3 regions of the Blastococcus sp. HT6-30 genome follow, and region 3 is predicted to be linked to each of the others. Evidence: predicted binding sites of a transcription regulator. Region 3 holds the regulator's gene; each other region holds the start of a gene.

Region 1 (7,003 bases), 940 kb from region 3:
GCGGGTGTGCTGCACCCGGCCCAGACCGGAGAACCGGTTCCGGCCGAAGCCCTTGAGCCGGGACAGCACCGCCATTAGCGGGTGGGTGAAGAGGAAGACGACCACGAGGTCCAGAACGGTCGACATACCGAGCGTGAACGCGAAGCCCTTCACGTCGCCGATCGCCAGCAGGTAGAGGATCGCCGCCGCCAGGAAGCTGACCGCGTCGGCCGAGAGGATCGTGCGGCGCGCACGGACCCAGGCCCGCGGCACCGCCGAGCGCAGCGACCGGCCCTCGCGGATCTCGTCCTTGAGGCGCTCGAAGTAGACGACGAACGAGTCGGCGGTGATGCCGATGGACACGATGAACCCGGCGATGCCGGCCAGGCTCAGCGTGAAGCCGATCTCGCGGCCGAGCAGGATCAGGCAGCCGTAGACGACCACCGCCGACAGCGCGAGGCTGGCGATCATGACCAGGCCGAGCAGCCGGTAGTAGAGGAGCGCGTAGACGAACACCAGCGCGATGCCGATGGCGCCGGCGATCAGGCCGGCCTCCAACTGCTCCTCGCCGAGCTCGGTGGAGATCGACTGCGCGGTCGCCTGCGTGAAGGTGAGCGGCAGGGCGCCGTACTTGAGCTGGTTGGCCAGCTCCGTGGCCGACTCCTGGTCGAAGTCACCGGTGATGGTGGTCTGCCCGTTGATCGCCCCCTGGATGGTCGGGGCGGAGATCACCCGGCCGTCCAGCGTGAAGGCGACGCTGGCCCCGACGTTGGCGGCCGTGTAGGCGGCCCAGGTCTCGCGCCCCCCGGACTCGAAGTCCAGCAGGACGACCCAGCTGCCGTCGGTCGGGTCCGTGGCGGCGCTGGCGTCGGCGATCTCGGTGCCCTCGATGATCGTGGGGCCGAGCAGGTACTTGGCGGCGCCGTCCTCGCTGCAGGCGGCGACGTGGTCGTCGGGCCGCGAGACCTCACCGATGAGGTTCTCGGCCTCGCAGGTGAGGGTCGCGTAGGCCGCGGCCGCCTCCTCCAGCGTGACGGCGGGGGCGTCGGGGTCCGGGAGCGCCGGGTCGGCGACGGCATCGCCGGTGGGCTCGTCGGCGGTGGCCTCGTCGCCACTCGCATCGCCGGTCGCCTCGGCGGCGTCCCCGGTCGGGCCACCGTCTGCCGTCTCGGCGCCCTCGTCGGTGGCCTCCTCGTCGGTGGCCTCCTCGGCCGGGGTGGCGGCGGCGGGCCCGTCGAGGACCGGCCGGAAGCGCAGCTGCGCCGTGGCGCCGAGCTCGCGGGCCTGCTCGCCGTCGTCCCCGGGGACGGAGATGACGATGTTGGAGTCACCCTCGGTGACCACCTCGGCCTCGGCGACGCCGAGGCCGTTCACCCGCTGCTCGATGATCCGGCGGGCCAGCTCCAGGTCCTCCTGGGCCGGCGCCTGGCCGTCCGGCGTGCGGGCGGTCAGCGTGACGGTCGTGCCGCCGCGCAGGTCCAGCCCGAGCTGCGGGGTCCGGGTGTCCCCGGTGAAGAAGACGAGCCCGTAGAGGAGCGCCACGATCAGCGCGAACGCGGCGAAGTAGCGCCCCGCGGGGAGCGAGCGGTTGGCCACGGAGGTCGTCCGGGTCAGACGGTGCCGTCGGCCGGGCGCGAGGGGTCGTCGTCGACCGCCTGCGTCGCGTCGGCCGGGCGCCGCACCTCGAGGACGGCCTGGCGGGCGAACGTGACGACGACGCCGGGAGCGATCTCCAGGTCGACCGTGGTGTCACCCAGCGCGGCGACGGTGCCGTGCAGCCCGCTGGAGGTCATGACCGGGGTGCCGATCGTGAGCGAGGCCTGCATGGCGGCGTTCTGCTCCTGCATGCGCTTGCGCTGCCGGGCGGGCAGCACGAACAGCACGACGGCCAGCAGGGCCAGCATGATCAGCGGGAAGAACTCCACGACAGGTGCGCCTCTCTTCCGCGGCTGGTGCTCCGCGGTGGTGCGGTCCGGGACGGGACCGCTCGGGTACGTCGGCACCGGCACGCGCGGGCGGACGGGACGCGCGCGTCCCCGGCCTGCGAGTTGCGCGCCAGCGTCCGGGAGTCTAGGCGTCGAACAGTGCTTCTGACGACGACCCCGGTGCCTGCGGGTCTGCTGTGACCCGCCCGAGGGGGACGCCGCCCCGCGGCACCGGGCGTCCGAGGTGCTGCCAGGCGGCTTCGGTGGCGACGCGCCCGCGCGGGGTGCGGGCCAGCAGGCCCGCCCGCACGAGGAAGGGCTCGCACACCTCCTCGACGGTGTGCGGCTCCTCCCCCACCGCCACCGCGAGGGTGGCGACGCCCACCGGCCCGCCACCGAACTTGACCACGAGCGCCTCGAGGACGGCGCGGTCGAGACGGTCCAGGCCGAGGTGGTCGACGTCGTAGAGGGCCAGCGCCGCCTCGGCGACCTCGCGGGTGACCCGGCCGTCGGCCTCGACCTCGGCGTAGTCGCGCACCCGGCGCAGCAGCCGGTTGGCGATCCGGGGGGTGCCCCGGGACCGGCCCGCGATCTCGGCCGAGCCCTCGTCGGTCAGCTCCACGCCGAGCAGCGCGGCGCTGCGGGCGAGCACCCGCCGCAGGTCGGCGGGTTCGTAGAACTCCATCTGGCCGACGAAGCCGAACCGGTCGCGCAGCGGGCCGGTGAGCAGCCCGGCACGGGTGGTGGCGCCCACGAGGGTGAACGGGTTGATCTCCAGCGGGATGGCCGTGGCACCGGGCCCCTTGCCGACGACGACGTCGACCCGGAAGTCCTCCATCGCCATGTAGAGGAGCTCCTCGGCGGGGCGGGCGATGCGGTGGATCTCGTCGATGAACAGGACGTCGCCGGGCGCGAGGTTGGAGAGCATGGCGGCGAGGTCGCCGGAGCGCTCGATGGCGGGCCCGCTGGTGATCTTCACCGACGTGCCGAGCTCGGAGCCGATGATCAGCGCCAGGCTCGTCTTCCCCAGCCCGGGCGGCCCGGACAGCAGCACGTGGTCGGGGGTGCGGCCACGCCGCTTGGCGCCCTCGAGGACGAGAGCGAGCTGGCGGGCCACCTTCGGCTGGCCGATGAAGTCCTCCAGCGAGTGCGGCCGCAGCGCGGACTCGACGACCCGCTCCTCGTCGCCGGCCTGCGGAGACACCGCCCACTCCGGGGGCACCTCACCGGCCAGCTCGCCGGTCAGCGAGCGGTCGAACGGGGCGCTCATGCCCTGCCCAGGAGCTGGAGGGCCTGGCGCAGCAGCACCGCGACCTCGACGCTGCCCGTCGCGACGACCTGCTCGTCGGCCACCGGCGCGAGCTGGGTGACCGCGTTCTCGGCCTCCTTGGCGCTCCAGCCGAGCCCGACGAGCGCCGAGGTGAGCTGGTCGCGCCACGGGGCCACCGGGGTGACCGGCAGGCCGGCGGGCGCCGGCGCGTCCAGCGCGGTGTCGGTGCTGGTCGAGCCGAGGCGGTCGCGCAGCTCGAGGATGAGCCGCTCGGCACCCTTCTTCCCGATGCCGGGTACCTGCATGAGGGCCTTGACGTCGGCCATCGACACCGCCCGGCGGACCTCCCGCGGCGGGTGGATGGCCAGCACGGCCTGGGCCAGGCGCGGGCCGACGCCGTTCGCCGTCTGCAGCAGCTCGAACAGCTGGCGCTCGTCGTCGTCGGCGAAGCCGTACAGGGTGAGCGAGTCCTCGCGCACCACGAGGCTGGTGGCCAGCCGCGCGGCCTCGCCCACCTGCAGCCGGGCGATCGTGCCGGGGGTGCACTGCACCGCCAGGCCGATCCCGCCGACCTCGACGACGGCGCCGTCGGGCCCCACGGCGGCCACGCGGCCGTGCACGCTGGCGATCATCGGGCCGCCACCCCCGTCCAGCGCGGCAGCGTGGTGGCGCGCACGGGGGCGCCGATGCCGCCGGCGATCGCGGCGGTGCGCAGCCGCTGCTGGGCCGGGCCGCGCCATGCGTGGCAGACCGCGAGGGCCAGCGCGTCGGCGGCGTCGGCCGGCTTGGGGGCGGCGGCGAGCCCGAGGACCCGGGTGACCATCAGGGTGACCTGATCCTTGTCCGCGCGGCCGTTGCCGGAGATGGCCGCCTTGACCTCGCTGGGGGTGTGCCAGGCGACCGGCCGGTCGGCCTGCGCCGCGGCGAGCGCGGCGACGCCGGCCGCCTGCGCCGTCCCCGTGGCGGTGCCCCTGTTGTTCTGGGTGAAGACCCGCTCGATCGCCACGACGTCGGGCCGGTGCTCGCGCAGGAGCGCCGTCACCGCGGTGTGCAGCTCCAGCAGCCGCAGCTCCAGGTCGAGCTCCGGCACGGTGCGGACCACGCCGACCCCGATCGCCGAGGGACGCGCGCCGGGACGCCCGTCGACCACACCCCAGCCGCACCGGGTGAGACCCGGGTCGATGCCGAGCACCCGCATGAGAAGCCTTCCGCCGAACCGAACGCTTGTTCGACCTACGCTAACCGCAAGCTCCCGGCGCGCGCCCGCAACACGCCCACGGGCTCGTCGACCGCCTCGCCCGGGCGTCAGGCTTCGGCCGCGACCTTCTCCATGACCTCGTCGGGCACGTCGTAGTTCGCGTAGACGTTCTGCACGTCGTCGAGGTCCTCGAGGGCGTCGATGAGCCGGAATACCTTGCCCGCGCCGTCCTCGTCGAGCTCCACCTGCACGCTGGGCTGGAAGCCGGCCTCGGCGGAGTCGTAGTCGATGCCCGCATCCTGCAGCGCCGTGCGCACGGCGATGAGGTCACCGGGCTCGCACAGCACCTCGAAGGTGTCGCCGAGGTCGCGGACCTCCTCGGCACCGGCGTCCAGGACGGCGAGGAGCACACTGTCCTCGTCGACGCCGTCGGCCCGGGGCACGACCACGACGCCCTTGCGGGAGAAGAGGTAGGAGACCGATCCCGGGTCCGCCATCGAACCGCCGTTGCGGGTCATGGCGGTGCGGACCTCCATGGCCGAGCGGTTCTTGTTGTCGGTCAGGCACTCGATGAGCACGGCGACGCCGCCCGCGGCGTAGCCCTCGTACGTGATGCCCTGGTAGTCGACGCCGCCGGCTTCGAGGCCGGCGCCGCGCTTGACGGCGCGGTCGATGTTGTCGTTGGGGACCGAGCTCTTCTTGGCCTTCTGGATGGCGTCGAACAGCGTCGGGTTGCCCGCCGGGTCACCGCCGCCGGTGCGGGCCGCGACCTCGATGTTCTTGATCAGCTTGGCGAAGAGCTTGCCCCGCTTGGCATCGATGCCGGCCTTCTTGTGCTTCGTCGTCGCCCACTTGGAATGGCCGCTCACGGCAGTCCCCTCTCGTCCCCGGCGTCCAGGCCGGCCCTCTCGGCCAGGTGACCGCGCACGATGTCGACGAACAGCGCGTGCACCCGGCGGTCCCCGGTCAACTCCGGGTGGAAGCTGGTGGCCACCACGTTCCCCTGGCGGACCGCGACGATCCTACCGTCGGCCGGACCCCCGACGACCCGGCCGAGGACCTCGACCCCGGGGCCGGCCTCCTCGACCCACGGCGCCCGGATGAAGACCGCGTGGAGCGCGCCGCCGTCCAGACCGGCCAGATCCACGCGCGATTCGAAGGAGTCGACCTGCCGGCCGAAGGCGTTCCGCCGCACGGTGGCATCCAGGCCACCGATCGTCGGCTGGTCCGGCGGCGCGTCCAGCAGCCGGTCGGCCAGCAGGATCATGCCGGCGCACGTGCCGTAGGCGGGCAGGCCCGCGCGCACGGCGTCCCGCAGGGGTTCCAGCAGGCCGAACCGGCCGGCGAGCCTGGCCATCGTCGTCGACTCGCCACCCGGGACGACGACGCCGTGCACGCCGTCGAGCTCCTCCGGGCGGCGCACCGGCCGGGGGTCGGCGCCCTCGGCCCACAACGCGGCCACGTGCTCGCGGACGTCGCCCTGGAGCGCCAGGACCCCGATGACAGGACGTGCGGAGCCGGTGGACACGGCCGCCCACGCTACGGCGCCGCTCAGCGGGCCGGGGACGACGGGGCGAGCCCGGCCGCCCGGCTCGAGGTCCAGGTGAGCAGTGACTCCAGCGGTCCGCGGCCCACCGTGCGCCGCCACACGACGGCGCCGACCAGCGCGGCTCCGGCGAACCACAGCCACAGCACCGGGCCCTGCACCCGGCCCGGCGTGGCGTCCATGAGGATCCGGATGGCCAGGAGGTGGGCGGAGTACACGGTCAGCGCCATCGCCCCCACCGCGGCGAACGGCGCGGCCGGACGCGGCAGCCGCTCGGCCACCAGCAGGCAGGCCACCACCACCAGGAGGGCGAACCCGGTGGAGCCGACGACCTCGAAGGTGGTCCCGCTGTGCGGTTCGGCGCCGGTCAGCCAGCGGATGCTGACGATCCCCGGGACGCCGAAGCCGGTCTCCGGGCCAGCGGACGGCACACCACCGGCCAGCAGCCGCGCGCTGAGCCAGCCACCGCCGTAGCCGACGACCGCGGCGACACCGCCCGTCGCGGCCACCCGGCGCCGCACGGCGACGGAGGACAGGTCGAGACGCCCCACCGCCAGTCCGACCAGGACGAAGACGATCCACAGCAGCGCCGGGTAGTAGCCGGTGACCAGCAGCGAGGGGACGAGCGCGTCCGCCACCCCCGCGGTGGTGAGCGCCTGCCCGGCGACCACGAGCAGCGGCGGGACGGCGACGGCGACGGCGGCCGCGGTGACGAGCAGCCGGCGCACCGGCCAGCGGAGAAACGGCAGCACCAGGACGAAGAGCACCCCGTAGACGCCGAGGATGACCGCGACGAAGGTGCCCAGCTGCTGCAGTACCCAGCCGATCGCGAACACCCAGAGCGCGCGGGCGAGGATCCGGCAGCCGCACCCGGGTCAGCTCGCGGCCGGCGGGCGGCCGGGTGCGCCCGGAGAGCAGGGCGACCGAGACGCCGGCCAGGGTGGCGAAGAGGATCGACGAGCGGCCGTCGACGAGCGCGGACCAGGTACGCGGGTCCGGCCGCAGTTCGCCGCCCACGTTCATGTGGGCGGCGAACATGCCGAGGACGGCCAGCCCGCGCGCGACGTCCAGCCCGGCGATGCGGC
Region 2 (7,003 bases), 1.7 Mb from region 3:
GACGCCCCACGCCTCGCTGCGCACGACCTCCTGGCCGGGGGCGCCGGGGGCGCTCGCGGCCTCCACCAGGTCGATCGGCCACCGGTCGACGGTGCAGCCGAGCTCGTCCAGCCAGTCGCCGAGCAGGTGCTGGACCTCGCTCTCGGCCGCGCTCCCCCCGACCGACGGGACGGCGATCATGGTGCAGAGCCGGTCCACCGCCCACTGCTCGTCGACGGCGGACAGCACGCGCGCCTCGACGGCGGTGAGGTCGGCCATGCGCGGGAGTCTGGCACGCGTCGCCGACGGGCCGGGACGGTGCGGCGCCGGCGTGCGCGGGGACCTCGGACCGGCGCGGTCGTCCAGGCCGGGCAGACCGCCGCGAAGAAGCCGGCGTGGTCATCGTGTCAGCGCCCACGGTCGACTCCGCACGCAGGGCGAGCGCGGAGAACTGAAAAGTCCTGCCGGACGGGTGTCGGCCCGGAGTGCGCGGGTAGCCTCGAAGACGTCCGGGCCGGGTGCATCGTGCCCCCGGGTGCCATTTGGTTACGCCTTCACGGACTACCGCCCCGACCTCGGTCGGGGGCCTGGAGCCGCGTTGTGCATCTCGCCGCGAGGCGGCCGTCATCCGGTCCGGACCTCACTTCCCGATCGGCTCCACCCTCAGGGTGGGGCCGATCGTCGTGAGGGCCGCTCGGACCGCTCACCGCCCAGCGGGGGTCGCTCCACCTAGAGCATCGTGCGCAGGCGCTCCCGGCGCGCGCGGAGCACGTCGACCGACGCCGACGCCGACGGCGGGCCGGGCACCGACTGGCGCAGCTGGGTGTGCACCACGGCCTGCGGCTGCGAGGTGCGCGCCGCCACCCGGTTGACCAGCCGGTTGATCTCCCGGCGCAGCTCCGCGGCGTCGCGCCAGGAGCGGCCGGCGTCGTCCTCGTCGGGGTGGTCCTCGACGACCATGAAGTCGTCGCCGTCGTTCCGGTGGCTCGCCGCGATCCGCACCCGCAGCTCGTCGTCCCGCTTGGCCAGCAGCGACGCCGTCTGCTCGGGGGTGAGCAGGCCGGGGATGCCGAGGAAGTCCTCCTCCTCGGGCGCGACGAGCGCCGGGCGGCCCTCACCGGTGTGCGCCGTCCCGCCGTGGAGGACGTGCGCGAAGCGGGCGTCGGCCTCCAGCGCCTCCCACTGCTTCAGCTCGCCCTCGCGCGGCTCCCGTGGCGGCAGGTCGAGCGCCTCCAGCTCCTCGTCGGGCTGGGTCCTGGGCGGCGGCATCACGTGGTTGCGCTGCTCCTCCATGGACGCGGCCAGCGACAGCAGCGGACGGACGGCGGGGAGGAACACCGTCGCCGACTCGTGCGAGGCCCGGGAGCGGACCACGCGGCCGACGGCCTGGGCGAAGAACAGCGGCGTCCGGTAGGAGGTCATCCAGGCCAGGACGGCGGCCCGCGGGACGTCGACGCCCTCGGAGATCATCCGCACGCAGACCGCGATCCGGGCACCGCCCTTGTTGAACTTCTCGATCTTCTTCGACGCCTTCGGGTCGTCCGACAGGATCAGCTCTGGCGCCTTGCCGGTGACCCGCCGCACGATCTTGGCGTAGTCGCGGGCGTCGTCCTGGTCGCTGGCGAGGATCAGCCCGGCGGCGTCGGGCATGCCGCCCTCCTCACGGAGGTGGGTGATCCGGTCGTCCATCGCGGCGATGACGTGCGGCACCCACTGGCCCTTGGGGTCCAGCGCGGTGCGCCAGGCCTGCATCTCCACCGACTTGGTGCCGGCCTCGCTCAACGAGGCGGCGACGACCTCGCCGGCGGAGTTCCGCCAGCGCGAGGTGCCGGTGTACGCGGCGAAGACGACGGGGCGGACGACGTTGTCGGCGAGCGCCTCCTTGTAGCCGTAGGTGTAGTCAGCCCTGCTGACCAGCCCGATCCCGCCGGAGCCGTCGTCGCCCTCGAAGGAGTCCTCCTCGTAGCGGACGAAGGGGATGCGCTCGTCGGGCTTGGTGCGGAACGGCGTCCCGGTGAGGCAGAGCCGGCGGGCGGCCATGCCGTACGCCTCCTCGACCGCCTCGCCCCACGAGAGGCCGTCGCCGGCGTGGTGGACCTCGTCGAGGATCACCAGCGACTTCACGGCCGTGGAGCGAGCGGCGTGCAGCATCGGCTTGCCGGCGACCTGCGCGTAGGTGGTCACGTAGCCCTGCGTGCCGGCGCGGACCGGCCCGACGGCGTTGGTCAGGTTCGGGTCGAGGACGATGCCCATCGCGTCGGCGGCCTCGGCCCACTGCAGGCGCAGGTGGTCGGTCGGGCAGACGACGACGACGCGGGCGACCTCACGGCGGGACAGCAGCCGGGCGGCCAGCGTCAGGGCGAAGGTCGTCTTGCCGGCGCCCGGCGTAGCGGTGACCAGGAAGTCCTTGGGGGAGGCTTCCTCGTACTGGCCGAGGGCAGCCTGCTGCCATGCCCGGAGCGGTCGGCTGGTCGTCTGCGGGGCCCGGGCCGCCGCTGCTGCTGCAGTCGCCATGTCGGGGCCCATTCTGGTCGGCGACCGGGCAACACGCCCAACGGGGCCCTCCCGCGCGCCACCGCCACCGCCCCGTATGGAGGCGGCCACGCACGCCGCTGACCAGCGGTCTTTCGCTCGAGTCCCGACGGCGGTATGGCGTGGATCACCGGCGTGCCGGACCGACCCGTCACGTCACGCCGGTCACGCCCGACGCACGGGTCAGGGCAGCCCCGGGAGAAGCTCGTCCAGCGTCACCGGGAGGTCTCGCACCCGCGCGCCCGGCTGCTGGCCCGGTGCGCAGCAGATCACCGCACTGCCCGACTCGTCCCCGCTCCTGCCCGGGTCGGCGAGAACTGTCGGTGGTCGAACATACGATCGATCCCATGAAGGATGTCGCCCCGACGACGGGTGCCCCGCCGCGTGCGCCGTCGGCGGCCTGGGCGTCCGGGCCCCTCGGTGCGGTGCAGGCCGCCGACCGGGAGATCGCCCGGCAGACCGCACTGCGGGCGCGGGCGGTGGCCGAGTTCGCCGCCACCCGGCCCGCGTCGGCCGACCGGCAGCCGGGGGAGCCGGGTGCCATGAGCGGCGAGCGCCGGGCCTCCCGTCCCGAGGTGCTCGCCGACGTCAGCGAGTGGGCGGCTCAGGAGCTCGTCGTCGCGCTGTCGATCTCGTCGCAGGCGGCCGAGGCGCTGCTCGCCCGGTCGCTCACCCTCGTGCACCGGCTGCCTCGCACCCTGGCCGGGCTGGAGTCGGGCGCGCTCCACGTCGGGCAGCTGTGGCCGATGCTGGACAAGGTCGCGCCGATCGCCGACGCGACGGTCCGCGGTGAGGTCGAGGCCGAGCTGCTGGCCTGGGCGGCGGGACGGGTCGCCACACCCGCGCATCTGGGCGCCAAGGCGCGGCGCCTGGTGCTCCGGCGGGACGCCCGCGACGCCGCCGACCGGCTGCACCGGGCGCTGCGCCGACGCGGGGTGTCGGTGCGGCCCCACACTGAGGACGGGATGGCCGTGCTGAGCGCCCTGCTGACCGTGCCCGAGGCGCAGGCGCTGCTGGCTGCGCTCGGTCGGTACGCCGATGCCCTCGACGCCGACCCGGACGACCAGCGCACCCGCGGCCAGAAGATGGCCGACTGCCTGCTCGACCTCGTGCTGCGGCCCGGCGAGAACGGCCTTCCGCCCGTGCAGGCGCAGCTCACCGTGGTCGCCGGCGTGCGCACCCTGCTGGGTGGCGACGAACCGGGGGAGATCGGCGGGCAGCCGGTCCCGGCGGAGATGGTCCGCGCCCTCTCCCGCGCCCTGGGGCTGCTGCCCGATCCCGCGCCGCCCGGGAGGTGGCCAGGCGTGCCGCCGGGTGCCCGGTCGGCGGACCCGAACCGGATCGAGGGGCCGGGAGCGAGCGACGAGGAGGCCCTCGCCGACTGGTGGACGGCCACCGAGGCGCGGGTCCTCGAGGAGTGGGGCGGCGAGGACGATCCGCCACCCGAGGAGATGGCCCGGTACTGGGCAGAGGTCGCTCGCTGGGAGCGGATGCCCTCGGCGGCCGACCTCGGGAATCCGGACGACCCGGGGCCACCGGACGACCCGGGGTCACCGGCCGACGCCGGCTCGCCGGACCACGCGCTCGACCCCGTGCCCGACGAGGCGCTCGATTCCTGGTCCGACCGTGCGGCCGATACCTCGCCCGAAGACGCGATCGACCATGCGCCCGAGGAGGATCCCGCTCCAGGCGTGGCCGCGGGGCCCTCGGGGGGCGGCTGGGCTGCGGCGGACCGTGCCGTCCAGTCGGCGGGTGGGGTCCTGCTCGATCTGCAGCGGGCGGTCGGCCGTGCCCAGTGCGCGGTGACGGCGGCGCAGCGCCTCGACGCCCACGATGAGGACGCATGGCAGCGCGGCCCGGCAGGGCAGGTGTCCGCTGCGGCCGACGCGCTGGCCGCGCTCCGCGTCGCCGGCGTCGCGCAACGGACCGCGCTGACCTCCCTGCTCGACGCGACGGCCGGCGGCGGCCTGGTGGACCGCCCCCGGGTCGCGGTCGTCGACGAGCTGACCGGCGCCCTCCTGGCGCTGACCGACAGCCGGGAGCTGCGGCGGCTGGCGCACTGCGGCGCCGCGAGCTGCCGCCGCGACCCCGTCCGGTGCGACCACGACCTCGCCGGGCGACCCGGGCTCGGCCCGCCATCACCCACCGACGGCTACCGCCCCAGCGCAGCGCTGGACCGCTACGTCCGTGCCCGCGACCGCCGGTGCCGGTTCCCCGGCTGCCACCGGCCGGTGCCACGCGGTGGCGAGCTCGACCACGACCGGCGGTGGCCCGACGGCGAGACGAGCACGGCGAACCTCGTCGGCTACTGCACGTCCCACCACCGCGGAAAGCACCAGGCGCCCGGGTGGACGCACCACCTGGCCGCCGACGGCACGCTGACGGTGACGAGCCCGACCGGCCTGGTGGCGGGCACCTCGCCGCCGCCCTACTGAGGCGTCGACGGCACCACGGTCCGGCCGCATGGCGCGCTGCGTCACCGTCGCGCTCGGGGCGGACGCCCCGCAGGCGGTGGCCCGGGTGGAAGGTGTGGTGCCGGTCGGCTCCGTCGATCACCTGCCGACCGGCATCCGGTGACGCGAGGGGTCAGTCCGCGGGCTCGTCCACCCAGTCGGGGCCGTTGACCTCGCCTGGGCCGGCCAGGTCGGCGGCGTCGACGATCGTGTAGGCGTAGCCCTGCTCGGCGAGGAAGCGCTGCCGGTGCGCGGCGTACTCGCTGTCGAGGGTGTCGCGGCTGACCACCGTGTAGAAGTGCGCCTGCCGGCCGTCGGCCTTCGGGCGCAGCACCCGGCCGAGCCGCTGGGCCTCCTCCTGCCGAGAGCCGAACGTCCCCGACACCTGCACCGCGACGGCGGCCTCGGGCAGGTCGATGGAGAAGTTGGCGACCTTGGAGACGACCAGGGTCTTGATCTCCCCGGTGCGGAACGCCTGGAAGAGCCGCTCCCGCTCCTTGTTCGTGGTCGAGCCCTGGATGACCGGGGCGTCGAGCGTGGTGCCGAGCTCCTCGAGCTGGTCGAGGTAGGCCCCGATGACGAGCTTCTGCTCTTCGGGGTGGCGCTCGAGCACCCGCCGGATCACCGGCAGCTTCGACTGCGCGGTGGCCGCGATCCGGTACCGCTCCTCGGGCTCGGCGACGGCGTAGGTCATCCGCTCCTCGTCGTCGAGCGAGACCCGCACCTCGATGCACTCGGCCGGCGCGATGTAGCCCTGCGCCTCGATGTCGCGCCACGGGGCGTCGTACCGCTTGGGGCCGATCAGCGAGAACACGTCGTCCTCACGCCCGTCCTCGCGCACCAGCGTCGCGGTCAGCCCCAGCCGGCGGCGGGACTGCAGGTCGGCGGTCAGCCGGAAGATCGGCGCCGGGAGGAGGTGCACCTCGTCGTAGACGATCAAGCCCCAGTCCTGGGCGTCGAACAGGTCCAGGTGCCGGTACTCGCCCTTCCGGCGGGTGGTGATCACCTGGTAGGTCGCGATGGTGACCGGCCGGATCTCCTTGCGCTCACCGGAGTACTCGCCGATCTCGTCCTCGGTCAGCGACGTGCGGGCGATCAGCTCGCGCTTCCACTGCCGCCCCGCGACGGTGTTGGTCACCAGGATCAGCGTGGTGGCCTTCGCCTCGGCCATCGCCGCGGCGCCGACCAGGGTCTTCCCCGCGCCGCAGGGCAGCACGACGACGCCCGAGCCACCGGCCCAGAAGCCCTCGACGGCTTCCTGCTGGTAGTCGCGCAGGTGCCAGTCGGCCTGGTCCAGCTCGATCGGGTGGGCCTGGCCGTCGACGTAGCCGGCCAGGTCCTCGGCCGGCCAGCCGACCTTCAGCAGGGCCTGCTTGAGCCGGCCGCGCTCCGACGGGTGGACGACGACGGAGTCGGAGTCGATCCGCGCGCCCAGCATCGGGGCGACCCGCTTGGAGCGGATGACCTCCTCCAGCACCGCGCGGTCGGTGGTCGTGAGCACCAGCCCGTGCACCGGGTTGTTGGCCAGCGTCAGCCGCCCGAACCGGTCCATCGTGTCGGCGACGTCGACCAGCAGCGCGTGCGGCACCGGGTAGCGGGAGTACCGCACCAGGGCGTCGACGACCTGCTCGGCGTCGTGCCCGGCCGCCCGGGCGTTCCACAGCGCGAGCGGCGTCACCCGGTAGGTGTGCACGTGCTCGGGTGAGCGCTCCAGCTCGGCGAACGGCGCGATCGCCGACCGGCAGTCACGGGCCAGCGGGTGGTCGACCTCGAGCAGCAGGGTCTTGTCCGACTGCACGATGAGCGGACCGTCGTTCACGCATCACTCTTTCCGTCGCGGGAGGTGCCGGGCGCGAGCCGCCGCACCGGACCATCCACCGTAACCCCGTGCGGCCCCGGGACCTTCCCGCCTAGGTTGCTCCCATGGGCCGCCCGCGCACGTGGTTCGCCGCCTGCGCGGTGCTCTACGCCGCCGTCTGGGCGTGGTCCTGGACCCGGCTGCCGGAGCGGGTGCCCACCCACTTCGGCGGCGGCGGCCA
Region 3 (7,003 bases):
GCACTCGAGGAGTTCGGGGCTCCGGTCGCCTGACCTCCGGCCGCATCGATCACGATCCGGTCACGGCCCGGTACGGTTGCGGCGTGGCGAGGGGCGCGGTGCGGGAGACCGGTCTTCCCGGTTCCGCGCCCGTCGTCTCGGCCGGTCGGCCGCCGTGGTGGCTGGTCGGCGTGGCGGTCCTCGTCCCGGTCCTCGTGACCGCCGACCTGCTCACCCACGGCTCGCTGGAGCGGCTGGACCTGCTGGTCTCGGAGGTCGTCAGTGACTGGGGACTGCGGGGCACCGCGGGCTACCCCGTGGTCTGGCTGGTCACCCAGCTCGGCGGGCGGGTCACCATCCTCGCGGTGCTCGCCGGTCTGCTCGGCTACCTCTTCTGGCGGCGGCGGACGTGGTTGCCGATCGCCCGGGTCGCGCTCGCCCTCGCTGTGCTCACCGCCGGCGTCTACGCCATCAAGCACGGCATCGGTCGCACCGCCCCGGCCTTTCCGGGGTCGTACTACTTCCACCCCGACGGCGCTTCCTTCCCCTCCGGGCACGTGGCCAACGCCGTGCTCATGTGGGGCGTCGCCCGGTGGCAGGCGGTCGAGTACGGACTGCCGTCGGCGGTGCAGCGCACGTTCTGGTGGCTGAGCGTGGCCGGACCGGTCGCCACCGGTGTGGCGATGGTGTCGCTGGACTTCCACTGGGTCACCGACGCCGTCGTGGGAGCGGCTGTGGGCATCGTGCTGCTGGGCGTGGTTCATGCACTGGACGCGCTCGTGCTGTCACGCTTCGTCCGTGCCCGAGCAGGCCGGACCGGATAGCGGCGCCGTGAGGCGGCTCGTCCTGGCGACCGCGCTGACCGGCGTCCTGCTCGGTGTCCCCGGGATCGCCGGGGCCGGGGGCGCAGCACCCACAGTGCGGTGCTCGATCACCGATCCGCGCCTCGCCGAGGTCTCGGGACTCGTCGCCGTGGGCGAGCAGGTGCTCGCGCTCAACGACGGCGGCGACCAGGTCGCCGTCTACGGGCTCGACGACGCGTGCGCGGTGATCGACGTCCAGTCCGCCCCCGTGGACCCGTACGACCCCGAGGACCTGGCGGTCGGACCGGACGGCGGCGTCTGGATCGCCGACACCGGGGACAACAACGTCGACCGCGCGACCGTCGCGCTGCACGTCCTCCGCCCCGACGGCAGCACCGCGCTGCACCGGCTGACCTATCCCGACGGCGCGCACGACGCCGAAGCGCTGCTGGTGACCCCGGACGGAACCCCGTACGTGGTGACCAAGGAGGTCCTGGGCTCCAGCGGTGTGTACCGGCCGGCCGGTGCCCTCGCCGACGGCGGAACGGCGCCCATGGAACGGGTCGCCACCGTGAACGTGACGCTGACCGGCACCCCCGGCGGACCGGTCGGCCGGGCCGGTCAGCTGATGATCACCGGTGGGGCGGTCGCGTCGGACGGCAGCGCCGTCGCGCTGCGCACCTACACCGACGCCTACGTGTGGCCGCTGACCGCCTCCGACGTCCCGGGCGCGCTGGCCGGTGAGCCCGTGCGGGTGGCCCTGCCGGAGTCACCGCAGGGCGAGGCGGTCAGCTTCACCGCCGACTCGCGCGCGCTGGTGGTCGCCAGCGAGGGGCTGCCCAGCGCGGTCACCGTGGTACCCCTCCCGGCCGGCGCACCGCCCGCGGCGACGGCGGCACCGGTTGCGGACCCGCTGCCGGGCTTCGAGGAGCTGGTGCGCTCGGACCGCTCACCGGTCGCGGCCGCGTTGATCGCCGCCGCCGTCGCCACCCTCGTGGTCTGGCTGGGCAGCCGCCTGCGTCGTCGTCCCTGACGGTCAGACCCTGCGCAGGACCGACACGACCCGGCCGAGGATCGTGGCCTCGTCGCCGGGGATGGGCTCGTAGGCGGGGTTCTGCGGCAGGAGCCACACGTGACCGTCGCGGCGCTTGTAGGTCTTCACCGTTGCTTCACCGTCGATCATGGCGGCCACGATCTCCCCGTTCTCGGCCGTCGGCTGCTGGCGGACGACGACCCAGTCGCCGTCGCAGATCGCCGCCTCGACCATCGAGTCACCGACCACCTTGAGCATGAACACCGTTCCCTCGCCGACGAGTTCGCGGGGGAGCGGGAAGACGTCCTCCACCGCCTGCTCGGCGAGCACGGGACCACCGGCGGCGATCCGCCCGACCAGGGGTACGTACGTCGGGGCAGAGGCCTGCTCGCCGTCGCCGACCACGAGCGGCTCGACGGCGGCGGCGCGTCCTGCGTCGCCGGGCAGCCGGACGTCGAGGGCGCGCGGCCGGTTGGGGTCGCGGCGCAGCCAGCCCTTCTTCTGGAGGACCGACAGCTGGTGCGCGACCGAGGAGGCCGACGACAACCCGACCGCCTCGCCGATCTCGCGCACCGAGGGCGGGTAGCCGCGACGGTCGATCGAGTCGCGGATGACCTCCAGCACCCGGCGCTGCCGCTGGGTGAGTCCGTCACCGTCGGCCGTCCGGTCCGGAAAGGCGCGCACCGACGCCGAGGCGTCGGCCGTCCCCGGGGCGGCGCTCCGGCTCCCGCGTCGGCCGCCGGACGTCCCGCTCGAGTTCGTCACGTCTCCTCCTCGCCGGCTGCCCGCGCAGCTGATCAGCCTGGTCGTCGTAGCGACCGTAGCGCCGATCGCCGGTCAGTTCAAACACGTGTTCGAAAGTTGCCGTGTCGCGTCGCTCCTGTCGGACCCGTGCGGTAGACATCGGGCAAGCGTTTGAATCGAACAGGCGTTCGGGCCGGGGGGATCCGGCCAGGTGAGGAGCGGGAAGCCATGGCCGGCAGTGCGGCAGCGACGGTGCGCGGAGAGATGCCCGGCGCGGTGCGGGAGCGGCTCGAGCGGCGGCCGGAGCGGCACCTGCGCGTGCTGCCGCCGGTCCCGCGCGCCTACGCGGTCGCACCGGCGGCCGGAGGTGGGGCCGCGGGCCGGTCGGCGCGCGGCGCCCGTCCCGCCGTAGCCCTGGGGCATGCCGCAGGGTGGCCGGGGAAGCCGGCGCTGCCACCTCTCCGGCTGACCGCTCGCGGTCGCCGGCTCGTGGCCGCCCTCGCGCTGCTGCTGGTCCTCTGCGTGGTCGCGCTCGGGACCGCGGTGCTCGGCGGGGACGGTGCCGGCCTGGAGCTGATGGGGACGACGAGGGTCATCGTCGAGCCGGGGGACACGCTGTGGTCGATCGCGAGCGCAGCGGCGGGTGGGCGGGACGTGCGGGAGGTCGTCGACGGCATCCAGCTGTTGAACGGCCTCGACGGCTCGGCGATCCTGCCGGGGCAGGTCCTGCGGCTGCCCTGAGTCAGCTCCCCCGAGCCCGGTGGACTCCGCCGGCCGCGGCAAGAGGTGCCCAGCCCGGCCCGACGAGCTCCTCGACCGTGCGTGTTGAAGCGTCGGCCGTCTGTGTTGGCCATCACCCTCGCCGCCTGTCGCAGTCCAGCGTCATGGAGAACCGCGCCGCGGTGTCCGCCCTGCCGACCCCAGGCCGTCGAGGCCCACCAGGTCGGTGCCTGGTGTGCAGGGGCTGCCGGGCTGTCGGCATGACGATTCGGGCACCTGCCAGGTGTGCGTGCGGGTCGTCGTGGGCGGCGCCGAGGCGACGGCGTGGAGCGAGCTGTCGACCGTGCGGCTGCCCGAGCCGCCTGTCGCCGCACCCGCTGCGGCCGTCGTCGCGGCATCTCGCGCGACGCAGCGCGTGGCCGTGGCGCGGGCGGTGTCCGCAGTTCGCGGCGGGCGCTCCGCCGGTGCCGACGCCACCGCGAGCCTTCCGCTGGTCCGAGACGCCGGGCATGTCCTGTGACTGCTGGGATCCGGTGTTCCGCGTGCGCACGGCAGTGCCGGGGCGGAACACGCCGAGGAAACGATCACTTGCACATCTTGTGCGGCGCGTCCTAGGGTTCCCCTACATCTAGTAGTTACAGAGCTGTAAGCCCGTCCACAGGCTGGTCCTCAGGTTCTCCCCGGCGCATCCACCGGATGTCCCCAAGAGGGTCCACAGCCGGCCGGTGGGGGTGCAGGAAGAAGGAGGTGAACCACCGTGCGATGCCCGTTCTGCCACAACGCCGACAGCCGGGTGATCGACTCGCGCGAGGCCGATGAGGGCGCCACCACCCGGCGTCGCCGGTCCTGCCCCGCGTGCGGGCGGAGGTTCACCACCGTCGAGGAGGCGGTGCTCGCCGTCGTCAAGCGCAACGGCGTGAGCGAGCCCTTCAACCGCAGCAAGGTGGTCGCCGGCGTCCGGCGGGCCTGCCAGGGCCGTCCGGTCGACGAGGACCAGCTCAAGCTGCTCGCCCAGCAGGTGGAGGACGCCATCCGCGCCAGCGGCGCGGCGGAGGTGCCCAGCCACGAGGTCGGGCTGGCGATCCTGCGACCGCTGCGCGAGCTCGACGAGGTCGCCTACCTGCGCTTCGCCAGCGTGTACCGGGCCTTCACCTCGCTCGAGGACTTCGAGAAGGAGATCACCGAGCTGCGTGCCCGGCACCTGGCGGCGGGTACCCCGCCGCTGCCGGGCATGCAGGGGGACCCGCCGGTCCGCCGGCGGGGTGGGGGCCGGGGGCAGCCGGTCGCCTCCGGCAGCCCTGCCGGCACCTGAGAAACCCGTCAGTGCCACCCGATAGACAGCAGTTCGAGCAGTTACCGATCGCGGCTCTTCCCCAGCCCCCGATCCGCCACCGCGCAGCACCACCGCGCAGCCCCGCGAAGCACCACGCGACACACGACCAGGGAGAGCTACACACCATGACCGATACCGACGACCGCGTGGCCGGTCCCCGCACCCGCCGCGGCGCCAAGGCGCCCAGCCGGGGCAAGGGCCTCAAGATCAAGCGCGTCTTCACCACCGCCGGTGTGCACCCGTACGACGAGGTGACCTGGGAGCGCCGCGACGTCGTCATGACCAACTGGCGGGACGGCTCGATCAACTTCGAGCAGCGCGGTGTCGAGTTCCCGGCCGAGTGGAGCATCAACGCCACCAACATCGTCACCACGAAGTACTTCCGCGGCGCGGTCGGCACCTCCCAGCGGGAGGCCAGCCTGCGCCAGCTGATCGACCGCGTGGTGCTCACCTACACCGAGGTCGGCCGCGAGCACGGCTACTTCGCCACCGAGGGCGACGCCGAGATCTTCGAGCACGAGCTGACCTGGATGCTGCTGCACCAGTACTTCAGCTTCAACTCGCCCGTCTGGTTCAACGTCGGCACGAGCGCCCCGCAGCAGGTCAGCGCCTGCTTCATCCTCGCCGTCGACGACGAGATGGACTCGATCCTGAACTGGTACCGCGAGGAGGGCCTGATCTTCAAGGGCGGCTCCGGTGCCGGCCTGAACCTCTCCCGCATCCGCTCCTCCAAGGAGCTGCTCTCCTCCGGCGGCACCGCCTCGGGCCCGGTCAGCTTCATGCGCGGCGCCGACGCCTCGGCCGGGACCATCAAGTCCGGTGGCGCCACCCGGCGCGCGGCCAAGATGGTCGTCCTCGACATCGACCACCCCGACATCGAGGAGTTCATCGAGACCAAGGCGCGCGAGGAGGACAAGATCCGCGCGCTGCGCGACGCCGGGTACGACATGGATCTCGGCGGCAAGGACATCACCAGCGTCCAGTACCAGAACGCCAACAACTCCGTCCGTGTCTCCGACGAGTTCATGCGCGCGGTGGAGGAGGGCGACGAGTTCGGTCTGCGCGCCCGCCTGGACGGATCGGTCATCGAGACGGTCGACGCCAAGTCGCTGTTCCGCAAGGTCACCCAGGCCGCCTGGGAGTGCGCCGACCCGGGCATCCAGTACGACGACACGATCAACGACTGGCACACCAACCCCGAGACCGGCCGCATCAACGCGTCCAACCCCTGCTCGGAGTACATGAGCCTGGACAACAGCTCGTGCAACCTGGCGTCGCTGAACCTCATGAAGTTCCTCAAGGACGACGGCACGTTCGACGCCAAGAACTTCGTGAAGGCCGTCGAGCTGGTCATCACCGCGATGGACATCTCGATCTGCTTCGCGGACTTCCCGACCGAGCCGATCGGTGAGACGACCCGCGCCTACCGCCAGCTGGGCATCGGCTACGCCAACCTGGGCGCCTTGCTCATGGCGACCGGCCACGCCTACGACTCGCGCGGTGGCCAGACGCTGGCAGCGGCGATCACCTCGCTGATGACCGGCACCGCCTACCGGCGCTCGGCCGAGCTCGCCGGCATCGTGGGTGCCTACGAGGGCTTCGCGCGCAACGCCGACGCCCATGCCCGGGTCATGCGGAAGCACGCCGCGGCCAACGACGCCATCCGCCCGGTCGGTGCCGACGACGCCGACGTGCTCAAGGTCGCCACCCAGCAGTGGCAGGAGTGCCTGGAGATCGGCGCCGACAACGGCTGGCGCAACGCGCAGGCCTCGGTGCTGGCCCCCACCGGCACCATCGGCTTCATGATGGACTGCGACACGACCGGCATCGAGCCGGACTTCTCGCTGGTCAAGTTCAAGAAGCTGGTCGGCGGCGGCTCCATGCAGATCGTCAACCAGACGGTGCCGCGGGCGCTGCGCAGCCTGGGCTACCAGGAGGAGCAGATCGAGGCGATCGTCGAGTACATCGCCGAGCACGGCCACGTCGTCGACGCCCCGAGCCTGCGCCCGGAGCACTACGAGGTGTTCGACTGCGCCATGGGGGAGCGGGCCATCAGCCCGATGGGCCACGTCCGCATGATGGCCGCCGTCCAGCCGTTCATCTCCGGCGCCATCAGCAAGACGGTCAACATGCCCGAGACGGCGACCGTCGAGGACGTCGAGACGATCTACTTCCAGGGCTGGAAGATGGGCCTCAAGGCACTGGCCATCTACCGCGACAACTGCAAGGTCGGCCAGCCGCTGTCCGGGGGCAAGGGCAAGAACGACGGCACCAAGGCCGAGGCCAAGGTCGAGGCGTCGGCCCCCAGCGCGCTGTCGCACCCGGTGCGCAAGCGGCTGCCGAAGAAGCGGACGAGCGTCACCACCTCGTTCAGCGTCGCCGGCGCCGAGG

Evidence for each region. Region 3 encodes LexA, which represses DNA repair genes until DNA is damaged. Its sites were predicted from a motif close to TCGAACANNTGTTCGA; they were not measured.
Region 1: a site for LexA is predicted at 4,391-4,406, ahead of ruvC (crossover junction endodeoxyribonuclease RuvC). Genes of this name have one in related genera too.
Region 2: a site for LexA is predicted at 2,839-2,854, ahead of ABC795_RS02495 (DUF222 domain-containing protein). Genes of this name have one in related genera too.

The regions. Positions count from the first base shown of each region.
Region 1 covers NZ_CP155792.1:1,628,354-1,635,356, reverse strand. Annotated here, with positions in the region: gene secD (protein translocase subunit SecD) at 1-1,575, opposite strand, end outside; gene yajC (preprotein translocase subunit YajC) at 1,590-1,904, opposite strand; gene ruvB (Holliday junction branch migration DNA helicase RuvB) at 2,050-3,174, opposite strand; gene ruvA (Holliday junction branch migration protein RuvA) at 3,171-3,806, opposite strand; gene ruvC (crossover junction endodeoxyribonuclease RuvC) at 3,803-4,372, opposite strand; gene ABC795_RS07860 (YebC/PmpR family DNA-binding transcriptional regulator) at 4,480-5,241, opposite strand; gene pdxT (pyridoxal 5'-phosphate synthase glutaminase subunit PdxT) at 5,238-5,900, opposite strand; gene ABC795_RS07850 (DUF418 domain-containing protein) at 5,924-6,754, opposite strand.
Region 2 covers NZ_CP155792.1:533,260-540,262, forward strand. Annotated here, with positions in the region: gene ABC795_RS02485 (ArgE/DapE family deacylase) at 1-258, opposite strand, end outside; gene ABC795_RS02490 (DEAD/DEAH box helicase family protein) at 709-2,493, opposite strand; gene ABC795_RS02495 (DUF222 domain-containing protein) at 2,859-4,946, shown strand; gene ABC795_RS02500 (DNA repair helicase XPB) at 5,098-6,783, opposite strand; gene ABC795_RS02505 (DUF1648 domain-containing protein) at 6,888-7,003, shown strand, end outside.
Region 3 covers NZ_CP155792.1:2,567,278-2,574,280, reverse strand. Annotated here, with positions in the region: gene hflX (GTPase HflX) at 1-33, shown strand, start outside; gene ABC795_RS12390 (phosphatase PAP2 family protein) at 84-803, shown strand; gene ABC795_RS12385 (hypothetical protein) at 811-1,815, shown strand; gene lexA (transcriptional repressor LexA) at 1,819-2,580, opposite strand; gene ABC795_RS12375 (LysM peptidoglycan-binding domain-containing protein) at 2,788-3,300, shown strand; gene ABC795_RS12370 (hypothetical protein) at 3,515-3,799, shown strand; gene nrdR (transcriptional regulator NrdR) at 4,037-4,591, shown strand; gene ABC795_RS12360 (vitamin B12-dependent ribonucleotide reductase) at 4,738-7,003, shown strand, end outside.